One region of the Viscerimonas tarda genome, then DNA from elsewhere that is predicted to be linked to it. Evidence: riboswitches for the same ligand, from Rfam matches in the RefSeq annotation. Region 1 holds a riboswitch; the other holds the start of a gene.
The links. A riboswitch is a leader RNA that binds a small molecule or an ion and turns the genes downstream of it on or off. The one in region 1 is predicted to bind cobalamin.
Positions count from the first base shown of each region.

Region 2: it holds a riboswitch for cobalamin, as region 1 does, so the genes downstream of both, ACYPWY_RS00935 (TonB-dependent receptor plug domain-containing protein) here and ACYPWY_RS13125 (TonB-dependent receptor plug domain-containing protein) in region 1, are expected to answer to the same signal.

Region 1 is NZ_BAAHWV010000037.1:8,514-19,263, forward strand. It holds gene ACYPWY_RS13110 (DNA methyltransferase) at 1-965, opposite strand, end outside; gene ACYPWY_RS13115 (MvaI/BcnI family restriction endonuclease) at 962-1,642, opposite strand; gene ACYPWY_RS13120 (aromatic hydrocarbon degradation protein) at 1,987-3,546, shown strand; cobalamin riboswitch at 3,850-4,141, shown strand; gene ACYPWY_RS13125 (TonB-dependent receptor plug domain-containing protein) at 4,269-6,260, shown strand; gene ACYPWY_RS13130 (DUF5074 domain-containing protein) at 6,281-7,363, shown strand; gene ACYPWY_RS13135 (ABC transporter substrate-binding protein) at 7,380-8,510, shown strand; gene ACYPWY_RS13140 (iron chelate uptake ABC transporter family permease subunit) at 8,512-9,552, shown strand; gene ACYPWY_RS13145 (ATP-binding protein) at 9,871-10,750, shown strand, end outside.
Region 2 is NZ_BAAHWV010000002.1:536-7,605, forward strand. It holds gene ACYPWY_RS00915 (IS66 family transposase) at 1-17, opposite strand, end outside; gene uvrA (excinuclease ABC subunit UvrA) at 268-3,057, opposite strand; gene ACYPWY_RS00925 (DNA adenine methylase) at 3,063-3,983, opposite strand; gene ACYPWY_RS00930 (type II restriction endonuclease) at 3,988-4,881, opposite strand; cobalamin riboswitch at 4,998-5,203, shown strand; gene ACYPWY_RS00935 (TonB-dependent receptor plug domain-containing protein) at 5,330-7,070, shown strand, end outside.

The DNA of each region.
Region 1 (10,750 bases):
CTCAAATCGCCATAAAATGCCGAAACTTCCAATGCTCGCTTAGCATCGACTTTATTTATTTGCGAAATATAGTCAGCAATTACACCTTCTGTTATGTTCTGTTTAGGTTTCGTTCCTCCCATTAGCATGGCATCAATTTTTCGAGCATATTCAATTCCCAACCATTCGTTGGAAAGAGTTGAAAACTGTCCGTATGCAACGGTTGTTCGACTATCTCCATAAGGAGGACTTGTAAGCGCCACATCAAAAAAATCATTCTGTGGTTGAAATGTAGAATATTGAACATTTACACTTACTTCATTGTCCAATTTTGGGAAATAAAAATTTGTGTATAGGAAAACTGTATCTTCTAATTTTTTAAAATAAACGCCCATTACATCGGGATTAAAGTTCAGAATATCCTCCGATTTCATGCGGTATAACTTAAATTCATTATTCCTTGTGTAAGAACACTCTCTAACAGTTTCGGAAAAAGGAATTAAAAAGAAATTTCGAATCTCTTCGCTTTCTATTTTGTCTATAAAGTGTCTGATAATAGTTAAATTATCTATTACTTCTTTTGAAAACCAAAACCCGATATTTGTAATTTGCGGACATTTCAAATTTTTGATATTGTTTTCGTTTTTCAGACATTCAAATACATTACTTCTGAAAATCTGCCGTGTTTCTATAAGTTCATTTATTGAGATTCTTGTAAATTTCACTTTTGAAATCAGTACCGCTAAAGGATTTATATCAAAACCATGCATCTCGGTCAAGCCGCATTCCAAGCCACTTGCAAACGAAGACCCTGAACCACAGTAAGGATCAAGCAATCTCCCTTTTGACACGTTGAGTTCTTGTAGTATATCAATACCGATTTGAGGTAACATGGTTGCAGGGTATTTATGCAAATTCGGATACATAGAAGCATAAGACTGTCCTGCATAATCGTATTTTGTATTTCTTACAACTTGATAGCTCATAAATCCATTATATTATTAAATAGAAATGGCAGTTTATCTTCATATGCTCTGAATCCTGTGCCATGATTTCGTGCCATTGAGCCTTTGTCATGTAATCTCAAATCTACCAAAATATTTTCTGCTTTGAATTGGTCAGCTAATAATTCTGGCGAAGTGCCTTTCATTAGTTGTGCTCTTGAGAAATGAAAATATTCCATACCATCTCTTTCTTCTGTAAATGCAGAAACAAAAAGCAAAGCAGGTATTTTTTGTACAAATCTTTCGGCTAAATCGTGCAATTGCCAAGTGGCAACAATTTCGCCTGAAATATGCCTAACTGAGATTTCCGTTTTTTGTACATCAAGAAAAAGTCCTGCACTATTGGGCTTTAATGACATAGTATAATATAAACCCTGTCGGCCCTCTTTATCAAGGCTCCCATATTTCTTTACGGCCTCTAAAGGTGGCATTTTCCACGCTTTATTGTTGAATGTAAACAAGGTAATCAAAGTATTTTCCTTTGTTCGGTGAGCTTTTAATTCTGCTCCTTCAATATCGGGGTGGGCATCATTATTTTCCTTGATACCTAACATTGTTTCGAGCGTGTAACCAATTCCCGTTGAACCATTTCGCAGGGTTGGCACAAATCCTAGATCTTTGATTTCTTTGAATTTTTTTGTGAATTCTTCAATTCTCATTTATTTATAACTTTTCTTGAACTATTTTACAAAGATAATGATTTATTTTATAAAAGAGTTGAGTTGAAATTATTAACAAGGGAGTATTACGTGGTTAAAACGAAAAGAGTAGAACCGAAAATCCCGGCTCTACCCTTAAAAAACAACCTATTAATAAATACCTGAACCTAAAATATCTTTGTAACCTTATTTTTTAATGTTCTACTTCCTTTGACTGGCATAAAACTAAAAGGTTTAATGGGTTTGCAAATTAATTCTTTGATTTTCATTTTTAAGATATTGGCATATTGGCAAATTGCATATTATTAATATCTTTGTAGGCGAATTCTAAAACTTTTTAATAAATGAAAAAAAGAAAACTGGCGGTAATTGTTGCCGCGTTGAATGCTTCTCTGGCTTTTGCCGGCGGTCTGTTGACAAACACCAATCAAAGTGTACATTTTTTGCGTAATCCGGCTAGAGACGCATCAACCGAAATTGATGCCGTTTATACCAATCCGGCAGCTTTGGTAAAGCTGGGAGACGGATTCCATTTTTCGATAACTAATCAAAGCGCATTTCAAACCCGTACCATTAACTCCACTTTTGCACCTTTTCAAGCTTCCGGCCTGAGTGAGACCAAAGAATTTGAAGGTAAGGCATCTGTGCCGGTTATACCGAGCGCCATGGGAGTTTATCGCGTGGGCGACTGGGCGATTTCGGGAAGTTTTGCTATTGCAGGTGGTGGCGGTAAAGCTACATTCGACAGGGGTTTACCTTCGTTTGATGCACAGATAAGAGCTGTGCCTGCGGGCTTAAACGCAAATGGCATACCAACCAGCCAATATTCGGTAAACCAATATATGGAAGGTTCTTCTATTATATTTGGCGCACAATTGGGCGGAACCTACAAGATAAACGAACTATTTTCGGCTTATGCAGGTTTTCGCCTGAATATTGTGAACAATGGTTATAAAGGTCATTTGAAAGATGTACGGGTGAATCCAACACATCCGCTTCTCAATCCTACCGGAAACTCGATGCTGGCAACCGATTTTTTTAATGGTGCAGCTGATTTGGCTCAGGGAACGGCAGGTCAGTTAGATCCGCTTATTGCAGCAGGTGCAGGAAGTTATACGCTCGGACAGTTGGTGGCAGCGGGTATGTTGCCTCAAGCTACAGCCAATCAATTGGGCGCAGGCTTAGGTCTTGACCCGTCCGTGTACAACAACCTGTCGGTGGACGCTGTTAGAGGCAGTTATATTACTATGTCGGGCGCTTACCGGAATAATGCAGAAGCCGTAGCCGATAAATACCTCGATTGCACCCAATCGGGCTGGGGTGTTGCTCCGATAATAGGTTTTAACTTCAACTATCAGGACAAATTGAATATCGGGGTAAAATATGAGTTTAAAACTGCGCTCAATGTCGAAAATAAAACAAAACGGGATGATACCGGCATGTTTACCGATGGTGTAAACACACCGCACGATATTCCGGCTTATTTATCTGTCGGCGCATCCTACAAAATCCTTCCGCAACTAACAGCCAGCGTAGGTTATCACCATTTCTTCGATTCGGATGCTAAAATGGCCGGAGACAAGCAAAAAGACGCCGGTTCGACCAACGAATACCTGGCCGGTGTTGAATACCAGATAAACAAGTTGTTCCTTGTCAGTGCAGGGGGGCAAATCACCAAATACGGTGTTGGCGACGCTTACCAGCGGGATTTGAGTTTCTCCTGCGATTCGTATTCTATCGGTCTTGGCGGAGCAGCCAATGTTTCGCCAACAGTCAGAATTAACCTGGGCTATTTCTGGACAAACTATTCCGATTATACCAAAGAACCCGGTGGAGGAACTACAAAAGACGTATTCTCGCGCACTAATAAAGTATTTGGAGCAGGCGTAGATTTTTCGTTCTGAAAAACAGACTATTAGTCTAAACAATAAAAATGTGGAGACGCCCAATTTGGGCGTCTCTGTGTGTTTTTATGTCCGCGCCAGCAAGAAAATGGTCGCGGCATGCCACGACCCTACATTATTCATATTATTTCCGCAGGGCAAATACATGAAAAATTTTAGTACTACTGTTACGAATGAGATTCCTCCTTTTGGTCGGAATCTCCTACTCATATCAGCAACTTTACCGAAAGGCATAAGCAGTAAAATTTTTCATGCATTTGCCCTAATTATTCCCGTCATTCCATTGAAATTATTAATTTTTTACCTACCTTTGCAGCGCTTTGTTCCGATGGATAATTCTATCCCGGGATTAAAAGGGAATCAGGTGTAAATCCTGAACAGACCCGCTGCTGTAAGCTCTACTTTAATTCAGAATTGAGAATTCAGAATTAAAAACATTGTTGCACAATACTCAAATCCACTGAGGATAGTGGAGAATGGAGACCGAGATACAGAGAATGAAAATTCTCAACTCTCAACTCTCAATTCTCAATTCCTTGGGAAGGCGTGCAAAATGAGAGTAAGTCAGAAGACCTGCAAGGCGAATATTATTCTGATGGCTTTCGAGGAAAAGGCTAAAGAGCGGTTTTTTATAACAATTTTCGTCCATTTTTTTTGAACTAGTTGTAAGAATGCGTTTCTGATTCTCTGTTCCCCCGTGGCAGCCGGAATAATTTGGTTTTATGACGAAATTGTTTAACGGAATGCAGAAATTGTTGATTTTTATGGCGCTTGTTTGGATAGCGACCGGATTGTATGCACAGTCCGATTCTATTCCTGTGCAATCTATTCAGGCCGTGGAAGTAAGGGCTACTGTGAAAACGGCTGCAACAAAAGCCGTAACTCCGGTGCAAGCAATCAACAACGAGGCTATTTACAGCATGGGCATACAATCGGTCTCCGATGCTGTGCGGCGGTTTTCGGGCGTGGTGGTAAAAGATTATGGCGGCATAGGCGGCATGAAAACCGTTTCGTTGCGCGGAATGGGCGCACAACATACAGCAGTGAGCTACGATGGAATGACATTCGGCAATGCGCAATCGGGCATCATCGACATCGGACGCTTTTCGCTGGATAACATTTCGGAAATAACGCTCAGCATCGGGCAACCCGACAATATATTTCAGACAGCGCGCGTGTTTGCTTCGGCAGGCGTAGTGAGTATAGAAACTGCCGCTCCCGATTTCGCCAATCGACCCTACAGGGGAGGCGCTTCGGTAAAAGCCGGTTCTTTCGGATATTTCAGTCCGTCCTTGTATTATGCGCATAAAATCAACAACAAGTTTTCGGTTTTGGGACATGTGAATTGGGAACGTACCGATGGCAAGTACCCGTTCGAGATACAGAATGTGCAGACAAGCCTGTTGGGGAAACGGATAAATTCGGATGTACAGCTCTTTCGCGCCGAGCTGAATTTGTACGGCAATATGAACGAGGCGGGACAACTGAAACTGAAACTGAATTATGCCGATTCGGAAAAAGGTATTCCGGGCGCCGTCATCATCGAAAATGACTACCATCGCGACCGCCTGCAAAATCGCGATTTCTTTCTACAAGCACACTATAAAAACAGCTTGAGCCGAAAACTATCGCTACAAGCGAATCTGAAATTTAGCCGCACCTACTACAAATATAGGGAGGCGCAATACAGCCGTACAGACAGTATCGTACAATTTGAATACTATGCTTCGGCAGGAATATTATACAACCCTGTTCAGTATTTGTCGGCCTCTTTGACGGAAGATGTCGCCTGTAATCTGCTGAAAAACAACTTTATAGATTCGTCCGAACCTCGCCGGCTAAATTCGCAGAGCTTGCTGGCTATCCAATTCAAGAATGCTCAATTAACGTTGACGGGCAGTTTACTGGCCAGTTATATCACCGAAAAAACGAGGGTGGGGAAGTCGGCAGAAGACAAGCATAAAATAACGCCTTTTGCCGGGTTTACCTATCGTCCTTTGAGCGTAACCGATTTGCGCTTGCGGGCATTTTACAAAAAGATATTCCGAATACCGACTCTTGACGATTTATACTACCGCCGTTGGGGAAATTACGACCTCCAACCCGAATACACTACACAATACAATATAGGTATTACGTGGTCGGGCGTTGTTTCCCGTGTGTTCGACTTTGTATCTGTTTCGGCAGATGGATACCGTAACAGGGTGGACAATAAGATTGTGCCCTTCTTTAGCGGGCCGATATTTATTATGCGTAATTATGGCAAGGTGAAAATCACCGGTTTGGATGTTAATGCGAAGATAGAGGCAAGTGTATCGAAAGACGTGTCGTTTCAATTATGGGGAACGTATGGTTATCAGAAGGTGATTGATGTAACAGACCGGACTAATCCCAAAAGCTATAAACACCAGTTGCCCTATACGCCGCGGCATTTCGGCTCGTTTGCCCTGAATTGTAACAATCCCTGCTTGAATATTTCCTATACGGCGGTTATATCCGGTATGCAATATTGGCAAAATCAGAACAAACCCGAGAATGAACTGGCGGCTTATTCCGACCATACCGTATCGTTGAACAAAGCATTTCGTTTTGGCGACAAGGCGCTAAAAATACAATTTAATATGCTGAATATCTGGAATAAAAACTACCAGATTGTTCACTATTATCCCATGCCTCGCCGCTCGTTCATGCTATCGGCCAATTTGAATTTCTAACTTAAACAACTAAAATAATTATGAAGACTAAAAATTTATTATTAGCATTTTTTACAGCAGCGTTTGTTGCCGTTTCTTTCTCGTCCTGCAATGACGATGATGTCTCAGGAAATACAAATCAGGGTATTCCTCAATCACCGCGTAGTCTTACGGCATACAATGGCAAAGTGTATGTAAGCTATTTCGATGGCTATCTGGCCCGGATTGATACGGCCAGGTTAACTGTTGATGCTCAGGTGAAAGTCGGACGCTGTCCCGAATATGTGCGTGTGGCGAATAACAAGCTATATGTGGCCAATTCGGGTGGATTGGATTTTAATAACGAATTGGGCTATGATAAAACCGTTTCGGTTATTGACCCTGTATCGTTCACCAGAATAAAAGACATTGAGGTGGCGCTCAATCCCGATAAACTGGCCGTAGATAGCAAAGGAAATGTATATGTTATCTCGAATGGTAACTATGGCGATGTGCAGAGCGCGCTTCAGAAAATAGACGCTGCAACCGGCGAAGTGAAAAAACTGGGGCTGAGCGCTTCGTATATGACTATTTATAACGATAAACTGTATCTGATTGATTCGCAGTATGATGAAAATTGGAATACGATAAATACATTTTTGGTATATGATACAAAAACCGAAAGCCTGATAACCGACAGTTTTGTAACCGACGGCACGGAAGTGAGCAATCCCTATTCAATCAGTGTCAATCCGTCAAACGGAGACGTGTATATCGGCTCATCGGACTATGTAACAGATGGCGATATGTACATTTTTAATCAGGATGGACAGCTCATCAAAAAATTCGATACCAAAGGCTTGAATCCGATAGGCGCCTATTCTCAACTTTCGGGAAAAGGAATGTATATCCTGAACAGTGGAAATATCAATAGTAACGATGCTAATCTGGCATTCTTCAATTTTCAGAGCGATGCCGTTGAATATGATGTGTATGCCACACAAAATGGTCGTGGCATGGGCGATACTGCTCAGGATTTGCTTGTTTACGGGTCGAAAGTGTATGTAGCGATGTCCGGTTCGGCTTTGATATATGTTTTGGACAAACAAGGCAAGGAAATCTCGGTTATCCGGTCAGCCAGATAAGATCGTAAAAAAACGCATGAAAATAAAAATTCTACTTCTTGCATTAGTCTTTCTGTCTTTATACTCCTGTCGCAATGGCGGGGAGAAGAGGGCGGACGCCACTGCTTTGGAGCGCTGCGATATAAAGTATGCAAAAGGATTCGATATAAAAAAACAGGCCGGTTATGTAGAAGTAACGGTCTATAATCCTTGGGATTCGACCAGCATTTTGCAAAAATATATTCTGGTGGAGAAAGATAAAGACTTGCCGCCGGAATTGCCCGAAGGCCGGTTGATACGGACGCCCTTGGAAAATATTGCCGTCTTCTCTACCGTTCATTGTGCTGTGTTGCAAGAGCTTGGCATCCTGAACATTATATCAGGCGTATGCGAACCACAATACATTAATGTGGATTACATAGCAAAAGGAGTTGCCGATGGTTCGATTGCCGATTTGGGACAGGCAAGCAGTCCGAATATCGAAAAAATAATCATGATAGACCCCGAAGTAATTATGGTATCGCCGATACAGGGAATGGCTTACGGAGCAATTGATAAAACTGGAGTTCCACTCATCGAAACGCCCGATTACATGGAATCTACCCCCTTGGGACGCACGGAATGGATTAAGTTTTATTCGGCCTTCCTGGGCAAGGAGCAACAGGCCGATTCGTTATTTGCCGACATCGAACACCGGTACAACGAAATAAAAACGCAGGTGGAACAAACAACCGGTCGCCCAACGGTATTTAACGATGTGAAGTATGGAAATATGTGGTATGTTCCGGGGGGAAAAAGTTACATGGCCAACCTGCTGAAAGATGCGGGAGCCTGCTACCTGTGGGCCGATGACGAGGCTACCGGTTCGGTGATGTATTCGTACGAGGCCATTCTCGACAAGGCCGAAGATACCCAATTCTGGCTGATAAAATACAACAATCGGGGGCCCGATATGACCTATAAAAGTCTGGAAAAAGAATTTAAACCCTATTCGTATTTCGACGCTTTCCGAAACCGGAATGTATATGGTTGCAACACCGGCAAAGTACCCTATTACGAAGATTTGCCGATTCATCCCGAATATGTGTTGCAGGATATGGTCGCTGTTTTTCATCCCGCCCTGTTCCCCGGTTATGAACCGAGATATTTTAAAAAACTGGAAGAATAGGATGCCATCCGAAAAGCGGTATATCAAGCTATATGTTTTCCTTGTACTGGGAATAATTCTGCTGTTCATGACGAATCTTTTTTTCGGTGCAGTAGAAATCCCCGTGCAGGTTATTCTCGATATTCTGATGGGTAACACCCCCGAGCGAAAAGCCTGGGGGCATATTGTCCTCGAATCGCGTTTGCCGCAAGCCATTACAGCCTTGTTTGCCGGTGGCGGAATTGCCGTATCAGGCCTGCTTTTGCAAACAGCCTTCCGAAATCCGCTGGCCGATGCCGGTATTCTGGGTATCAGCGCGGGAGCCAGCTTGGGCGTTGCGCTGGTCATCTTGTTTTTCGGCGGATTCATTGGCGGAATATCTACTTTCAACCTGTCGTCATCCATGCTTGTTGTTGTTGGCGCTTTTGTGGGCGCGGCGCTCATACTCGCTGTTATAATGGGCTTTGCATCCGTTGTCCGAAACAATATTATGCTGCTTATTATTGGCATTATGGTCGGTTACCTCACCTCATCCCTCATTTCGCTGCTGAAATATTGGAGTACCAGCGAGCATGTTTTTTCGTACATGCTGTGGGGGATGGGCGATTTTTCAGGCGTACCGGTTGCCCAGCTTCCATTTTTCAGCAGCGTTGTTTCAATCGGCTTAATCATGTCGGTTTTGTTGATAAAACCCCTGAATGCCTTGCTGTTGGGCGAACGGTATGCCAGCAATCTGGGGGTGAAAGTAAAAACCATTCGCTTGGCCTTGCTGTTTTGTGCCGGATTGCTGACAGCCATTACTACCGCCTATTGCGGCCCCATTTCTTTTATTGGCCTGGCCGTTCCACACATCGCACGCCTGCTGCTAGGCACCTCCGACCACAAGCTATTATTGCCGGTTACCATTCTGACAGGTTCGTGCATCGCCCTGCTGTGCAACCTGATTAGCGTATTACCCATCTTTGCCGGTGTAATTCCGCTGAACGCCATCACCCCGGTATTCGGCGCCCCAGTCATCATCTACGTCATTGTTAACCAGAAGAGGATACAGTATTTTAATTGAGAATTGAGAGTTGAGAATTAAATATGTAGAGACGTGGCGCGCCACGTCTCCAGGGTAAACGCATGAAAAAAGTCCGAATAAGCTAAGGCTGAAAGCCTTTAATAACCCAGCCCAACGCAGCGCATTGGGTTAAGGTCAGACATCCGTGGTCGGATCAGTAAGCCCAGCATAGAGATATGTTATAGATTTTCTCGGGTTATTTGTTTTTATGTCGGGAAAAGTGTATATTTGTAACACTTTTATGTCGATAAAAGTGTAATAGCGTAACACTTTTATGTCGATAAAAGTGTATTCAATAACAATTATATATTTATAAAAATGTATAGATTAAGAATTAAAGAGCTGATAAATTGGAAATTAGATAAGCAAAGAAAACCATTGATTGTTCAAGGTGCGCGTCAGGTTGGGAAAACCTGGCTAATCAAGGAATTGGGGAAAACCGAATTTCAACAAACGGTTTATGTCAATTTTGAGAAAGAAATACGTTTGCAAGCTTTGTTTTTGCAAGACCTTAATCCCAAACGTATAATTACTACTTTGGAGGCTTTTTTCTCCACCAAAATTGAACCTGAAAATACGCTGATTATATTCGATGAAATTCAATCTGCACCTAAAGGGCTTACTGCGCTGAAATATTTTTGTGAAGATGCGCCTGAATATTACCTTGTTGCTTCCGATTCGCTACTTGGTATGAATTTACATAACAAAGTTTCGTTTCCGGTTGGCAAAGTGAATTTCTTATACCTGTTCCCACTAAATTTCTACGAATTTCTGCTTGCAATTGATGAAACAGGTTTGGCTGGAATTTTAGAGAAAAAGCAGTGGGACATATTGCCTGTTTTTACCGAAAAACTGAAGGATAATTTACGTTGCTACTTTTATACAGGCGGGATGCCGGAAGTCGTAAATGATTTTGTTATCAATCGTAACTGGAGTAATGTTAGGGGAATACAGGAAGATATTATTACTACTTACGAAAATGACTTTTCCAAACACGCCCCTTATGAAATTGTTCCACGACTGAATATGGTTTGGAACAGTATTCCGGCTCAATTGGATAAGGAAAACAAAAAATTCGTTTATGGCGTAATGAAAGAAGGTGCAAGAGCAAAAGATTTTGAGTTGGCGATACAATGGTTGGTTGATTCAGGTATTTTACTGAAAACTTTCAGAATATCAAAACCCAATATGCCGCTTA
Region 2 (7,070 bases), on a different contig from region 1:
CATTTATTATACTGTATTTAAGCAACTTATCCTGCATCTGTCCCGCCTTGTCTGCATCGGCGGTTTTTTGTGATAAACCCTGGTAGGGCGCAAGCAATAATCGTACTCAAAAGGCTTACGCCCTTTCAGGGCTTAACTAGCCGATTCATAGCTACATAGGGCGTTGCCCTATGCTAGCGCTTAAAGGCTTTCAGCCTTAACCTGCAGTTGTGCAACAAGCACTACAAGCCTGCGCCAGCGAAGATTTAAAACTCTGTTGTCATTGCATTAACCCAACTTTTCCCTCAAAAACCGACCGGTATAAGATTCTTTTACCTTTACAATCTCTTCGGGAGCGCCTGTTGCTACTATATTTCCTCCTTTTGTTCCTCCTTCGGGGCCGATGTCTATCACATGGTCGGCACATTTGATTACATCCATATTGTGCTCGATAATCACGATGGTATGTCCCCTGTCTATCAGCGAATTGAATGCTTTCAGGAGTGTTTTGATGTCGTGGAAATGCAATCCTGTTGTTGGTTCGTCGAAGATGAACAGGGTAGGGTCGGTTTTTTCTTCTCCCAGATAGAAGGCCAGTTTCACCCGTTGGCTCTCTCCGCCCGAAAGAGAGGACGATGATTGCCCAAGTTTGATATAGCCCAGCCCGACATCCTGCAATGGGTTCAGGCGTTTTACGATTTTCTTTTCGGTGTTTCCTTTCCCCTGACCAAAAAACTCAATGGCTTCGTTGATGGTCATATCAAGGACGGCATGAATATTTTTCCCCCGGTATTCCACATCAAGGATTTCCTGCTTGAAGCGTTTTCCCTTACACACATCGCACTCCATGATGATGTCTGCCATAAATTGCATCTCTACGGTAATGGTTCCTTCGCCTTTACATTCTTCGCAACGTCCGCCCTCGACATTGAACGAGAAAAAAGCCGGCGAAAAGCGCATTTGCTTGGCTAAGGTCTGCTCCGAGAACAGTTTGCGAATTTCGTCGTAGGCCTTGATATAAGTTACCGGATTCGACCGGGAAGAACGTCCGATGGGATTCTGATCGACCAGTTCGACATGCTTGATCAGGTTGAGATCGCCCGAAAGCCCATTAAACTGAACAATTTGCTCGCTGCTGCCATTGTTGTGCCGTTGAAGCGCATTGTAAAAAACTTCGTTAACCAACGACGACTTGCCCGAACCGCTGACCCCTGTTACAACAGTCATCGCATTCAACGGGAACTTAACGTCAATGTTTTTCAGGTTGTTTTGCCTTGCTCCCAGCACTTCTATGTAGTTGTTCCATTTGCGCCTGACTGGGGGGACTTCAATTGTCTCCTCGCCATTCAGGTAGCGAACCGTGTAACTGCCGGTGCCTTTTTCCAATCCTTGCAGGTTGCCCTGATAGATGATTTCCCCGCCCAAACGTCCGGCATCGGGGCCGATGTCGATAATGTAATCGGCAGCGCGGATAATTTCCTCATCGTGTTCAACCACCACTACAGTATTTCCTATCTGCTGTAAGTCGCGCAACACCTTTATGAGCAGGCCGGTATCGCGCGAGTGAAGCCCGATACTGGGCTCGTCGAGGATATACAACGAACCCACCAGACTGCTGCCGAGTGATGTCGCCAGGTTAATCCGCTGGCTTTCGCCACCCGATAAAGAGTTCGACAAGCGGTTGAGGGTTAAATACCCAAGGCCTACATTAATGAGGAAGCGGATGCGGTTATTTATTTCTGTCAATAAGCGTTTGCCCACGGCGCTGTCGGTCTCGTCCAACTGCAGGTTGTCGAAAAATTCTTTTAGGGTGGTTACGGGCATCACTACCAAGTCGGCAACGGATTTCCCGCCAATTTTCACATACAAGGCTTCGGGCTTCAGACGGGCTCCCTTGCATACGGGGCAAGCCGTTTTTCCCCTGTATCGCGCCAGCATAACACGGTATTGTATTTTATACTGGTTTTCTTCCAGCATGGCAAAAAAGGCATCTATCCCCTGTATTCCGGGCGCTCCGTGCCACAGCAAATCCTTTTCCTTTTCCGATAGCTCAAAATAAGGCCGGTGGACAGGAAAATCGAATACGGAAGCGGCGTGGATAAATTCGTTTTTCCATTCGCTCATTTTCTCCCCTTTCCAGCACACAACGGCTTCTTCATACACCGATAAACTTTTGTTGGGGACAACCAAGTCCTCGTCTATTCCGATAACACGCCCGAAGCCTTCGCAACGGGGACAGGCCCCAACAGGGCTGTTGAAACTGAACATCAGGTCGGTTGGCTCCTGAAATTTTATCCCGTCGGCTTCAAATTTGCTGGAGAAATTAAAACTTTTGACGCCCTTTTCGGTATAAAAGCGGATGGTACATTCTCCTTCTCCTTCAAAAAGAGCCGTTTCTACCGAGTTTGAAAAGCGGCTGATGGCAACGCGCTCGTTTTCGCTCGTCAACCGGTCGATAACCAGAAGAATTGAATCGGCTTTCAATTTCTCTCCCGATTCCAGAAGTTCGTCTATGCGTTTCATTTCGCCCTTGACTTCAATCCGCGAGAAGCCCTCTTTCAGCAAAATGCCGAGTTGTTCGCTCAGGTTGCGGTTATCCCTCAGTATTACTCGTGTGAGGATGACCAAACGGGCGCCATCGGGATACGACAGCATTTTCAGGACGGCATCGTTCACCTGATGTTTCTTGACCACCTCTCCCGATACGGGAGAAATCGTTTTTCCTATCCGGGCAAACAACAGCCGCAGATATTCGTATATTTCGGTAGATGTGCCCACAGTGGAACGGGGATTGCGTGAGCTGACCTTTTGCTCAATAGCAATGGCCGGAGGAATCCCTTTTATATAATCGGCCTCGGGTTTATTCATTCGTCCCAAAAACTGGCGGGCATAAGACGAAAGGCTTTCCACATACCTGCGCTGCCCCTCGGCATAAAGCGTATCGAACGCCAACGACGATTTTCCCGAGCCCGAAAGACCGGTCATTACTACAAATTTGTTGCGGGGAATCTCTACGTCAATATTCTTCAAGTTATTGACGCGCGCTCCTTTTACTATTATATTTTTTTCTTTCGACATATTCTTTATTGCCATTCTAATGCTAATTGCTTTGTTTTCGTTCTTTCTTTTACTCCGTGATTGTGCAGGGCGAAATTTGTTGTATCGAAGTTACAGACAAGAGCTTCTACAACCGTTCTCCGGTTCTCAATATTTCCGCCATTGTGATAAAAATGATCTTTGGTAACAATGTTGAACCTGTTCCAATACTTACCAATCATCTCATTTTCGCGCCAATCGTTATGATGCCATGTGGAAAGGATGAATTTCGCCTTTGTTTCGCTCAGCAGATGAAACAGAAGTTCTTCATCCTGTTCCGTCCAGCCGTTATAGTAATCTACGTGCCGGCCATAATAAGGCGGGTCGCAATAGATGATATCGTTTTCGGTTGCCAGCGGAATTATTTCCGCAAACGATTTATTGTGAAAAATCCAGTCGGGTTCGGGTTGCATAATTTGCGAAACGGCTGAAAGTTGGTTTGTTATTTTCGTTATATATGCTTGTGCAAACCGTTCGGGTTTTTTACAAAACGGAATATTCCAGTTCCCCTTGCTCCCAAACCGCATCATGCCGTTGAATCCGGCACGAGATAAAAAAATGAAATCGAATGACGAAAATTCCCCACTATTGAACCGTGAACGCACTTTCAGGTAATGTTCATAACCTTTATTGTCGGCTTCACTAAGTAAATTCCCTTCGTGTTCGAGATATTGCTTCATCAAAGGCGCTGTAATAATCTTATCCTGAACGGCTGTATAAAATTTGATTATATGAGGATTGGTATCGTTTAATATGGCTTTTTTGTATCCGGCATTGAAAGCAACAACACCTGTCCCCAAAAATGGTTCTATCCATCGTCCGCTCATTTTGGGGGCAACATCCATAATCCACGGCACAAGCTTAGTTTTAATGCCCTGACTTTTTATCGGTGGAATAATCACTTTCATATTACTACTTTTTGCTTGCGATTTTATTCCACAATTCGCTTCTTCCTTTAAATTCCAGAAAATCTTTCAGATTTGTGATTCTTATGGACTTTCCGTCTTTAATCATAGTAACGGTTCCAAAATTCATCCAATATTCGTCAAACCATGCTTTACCTAGTTGACTGAAAATTCCATTTTCATTCCTCAAATCTTCCAAACCGAGTGAACAACCAATATTTGCGGTATTCCCCGAACCTTGTTTGTCGCTTGCTATTTTCCATTTTTCGGCAACAAAAAAGTCAAAGTCTTTTATAACAGAGGTGATTGATTTCAGATTCTTTACGGTTGTAATGTCTCGTTCGCCGGTTTTCGTGATGGGTATCTCATGCCCTTCTTGTAATTCTTCAGCCTGATAAATTTCGGTTTGTGAAATCTCATCGCCAATATCGGTTCTTGTGTATATAATACCCAGACAATAATGTCCAAGATATTGGTTGTAAGGAAGTTGAATATTCTTTTTCTTGTTTCGCTCTTTAAAGTAACCGCCATGACTGCCTAGTGTGAAACTCGCAATACCGTTCTTTTTACGGTAGGTTGTTTTCAAATCAACGGCAAATTTTATGGTTTCGTCTTCCTTGTTTACGAATGTGAGGTCGGGGTAATAGTTTTGTTGTTCGGCCAAAACAATATTATACCCAATTGTTTCGGCAAATTGTATGATTTGAGGGAAAATATGGATTTCGAGAATTTTAGATACAATTTTTGTGTCGGATGAAATAGTGTAAATATTTTTATAAACGTCAATAAAGCCTTTTACAGACCAATCGCCGTTTTCAGTTGAAACATATTTCCTCAAATTTTCAGTAAAAGCAACCAATGCTTTTTTGAATTCCGATTTATATTCTTCTTTATTTCTCATACCACAAAGGTAGCGATTTCTTCTCGTTTTCGTTTCCTCGTCCCGACATTCTTTGTTTTTCGTGCGGGCGCTTTGTTATTTTTTCACTTTTTACTTTTCGGTCTTCATTTTTTATTTACCTTTGCCTCGATTTTGGTGATGCAATTCCGTTTCTTCGGAAAAGTATTGAAAAGGGAATCAGGTGTAAATCCTGAACAGACCCGCTGCTGTAAGCTCCGCCAAAAGTCTTTGAGCAATACTCAAACCACTGTTTCGCACGAAATGGGAAGGATGTTTCAAAGATGGAGTAAGTCAGAAGACCTGCCAAAAAGTATAGTTTAAAGCTTTCGAGGAATGAAGCTTGAGACAAACAAGGCAGGTTGACGATTTTTGTAATCCGTATTCCTGTAAGTTTATCCCAATCGTGTTTTCGATAGCTGTTTAATTATCAAATTAAAACGGCTTTTTTATGTTTTTTAACAGTGTATGTTGCGCAGGTACATTGCTCCTGTTGGGCGCTCTCTCTTTTGCTCAGAGTAGGCTGGACAGTATTCAACACCTCAATGATGTAGTGGTAGTGGCCGACCATTACCGCGAAGTTATACCGTCTCAAACCTTGTCGGGGGAAAAGTTGGAAGCCCTTAACAGTTTTTCTGTGGCCGATGCTGTCCGCTATTTTTCCGGCGTGCAAATCAAGGATTATGGTGGTATTGGCGGACTGAAAACAGTGGATATTCGCAGTATGGGAACCAATCACATGGGTGTTTTTTACGATGGCATCCAGTTGGGCAACGCGCAAAACGGGCAAATCGATCTGGGCAAATTCTCCTTGGACAATATCGAAGAAATTTCGCTCTACAATGGTCAGAAGAGCGAAATATTTCAACCGGCTAAAGACTTTGGCTCGGCAGGAACAATTTACTTGCGCACCCGCCGCCCCCGATTCACAGATGGGAAAAATACCAATCTTAAAACCTGTTTTCGCACCGGCTCTTTCGACCTCGTGAATCCTTCCGTGCTGTGGGAGCAGAAATTAGCTAAGGACGCGATTAATTGCGCCCCTGCGACAATATCTCTTAATGCCGAATATATTTATTCTTCCGGCAAATACAATTATCGCTACACAAAACACAATGCCGATGGAAGTATTGCCAATGATACAACGGCTGTCCGGCAAAACGGCGATATTCGTTCCCTGCGCTTGGAGGGTGGTTTGAATGGCTTTCTCGAACAAGGCAAATGGCACGCCAAAGCTTACTTCTACGATTCGGAGAAAGGATTACCCGGGGCGATTGTCAACAATGTGTGGAAAAATTCGCAACGGCAATGGGACAGGAATTTCTTCGTACAAGGGTCGGTAGAGATGCACTCTATGGCCGCTTTACAAACACAAATCAATCTTAAGTATGCCAGCGATTGGATGCGCTACCTCAATCCCGATACCACGTTGATGTATCTTGACAATCGATTTCGTCAGCAGGAGATTTATGCCTCCGTAGCCAATAAATATACGATTCGACCTGATTGGGATGTTGATCTGTCTGCCGATTATCAATTCAACACATTGGGCGCCAATTATCCCAGGCGGAATACTGCGCTTGTTGCGCTGGCTACGGCTTTTGAGTGGAAACGATTGAAGGCGCAAGCGAGCTTGTTGGGAACGTTTGTGGATGAAAATAATTTCGCACCCGACAAGCAGGAATATACACCGGCTGTTTTTCTGTCGTATCAACCATTCACACATCATCGGTTTAATTTGCGGGCATTCTACAAAAGAATCTTCCGGATGCCAACATTCAACGACTTGTATTACACCGATATAGGTAATATCTATCTGCGTCCCGAATACACCACGCAATACAACTGGGGATTTCAATACAATTTGTCCTTACAAATCGCGTCTATCCAATTCTCTGCCGATGCCTATTACAACGAAGTGAAGGACAAGATTATCGCCGTTCCGAAAGGCAGCGGGCAGTACCGTTGGATGATGATGAACATCGGCTACGTGGAGATTCGCGGCATAGATGTTTCGGGGCGAATAAGCGGGCAAATCCGTGATATTCGCTGGAATATAGGTTTGAATTATACCTGCCAGAAAGCCCAGGATTTTAGCGACCCTGCCGATTCGGTTAGTTATGGCGGACAAATCTCTTACATCCCCTGGCACAGTGGCTCTTTGGTTTTGAATGGAGGTTTCAAATCCTGGG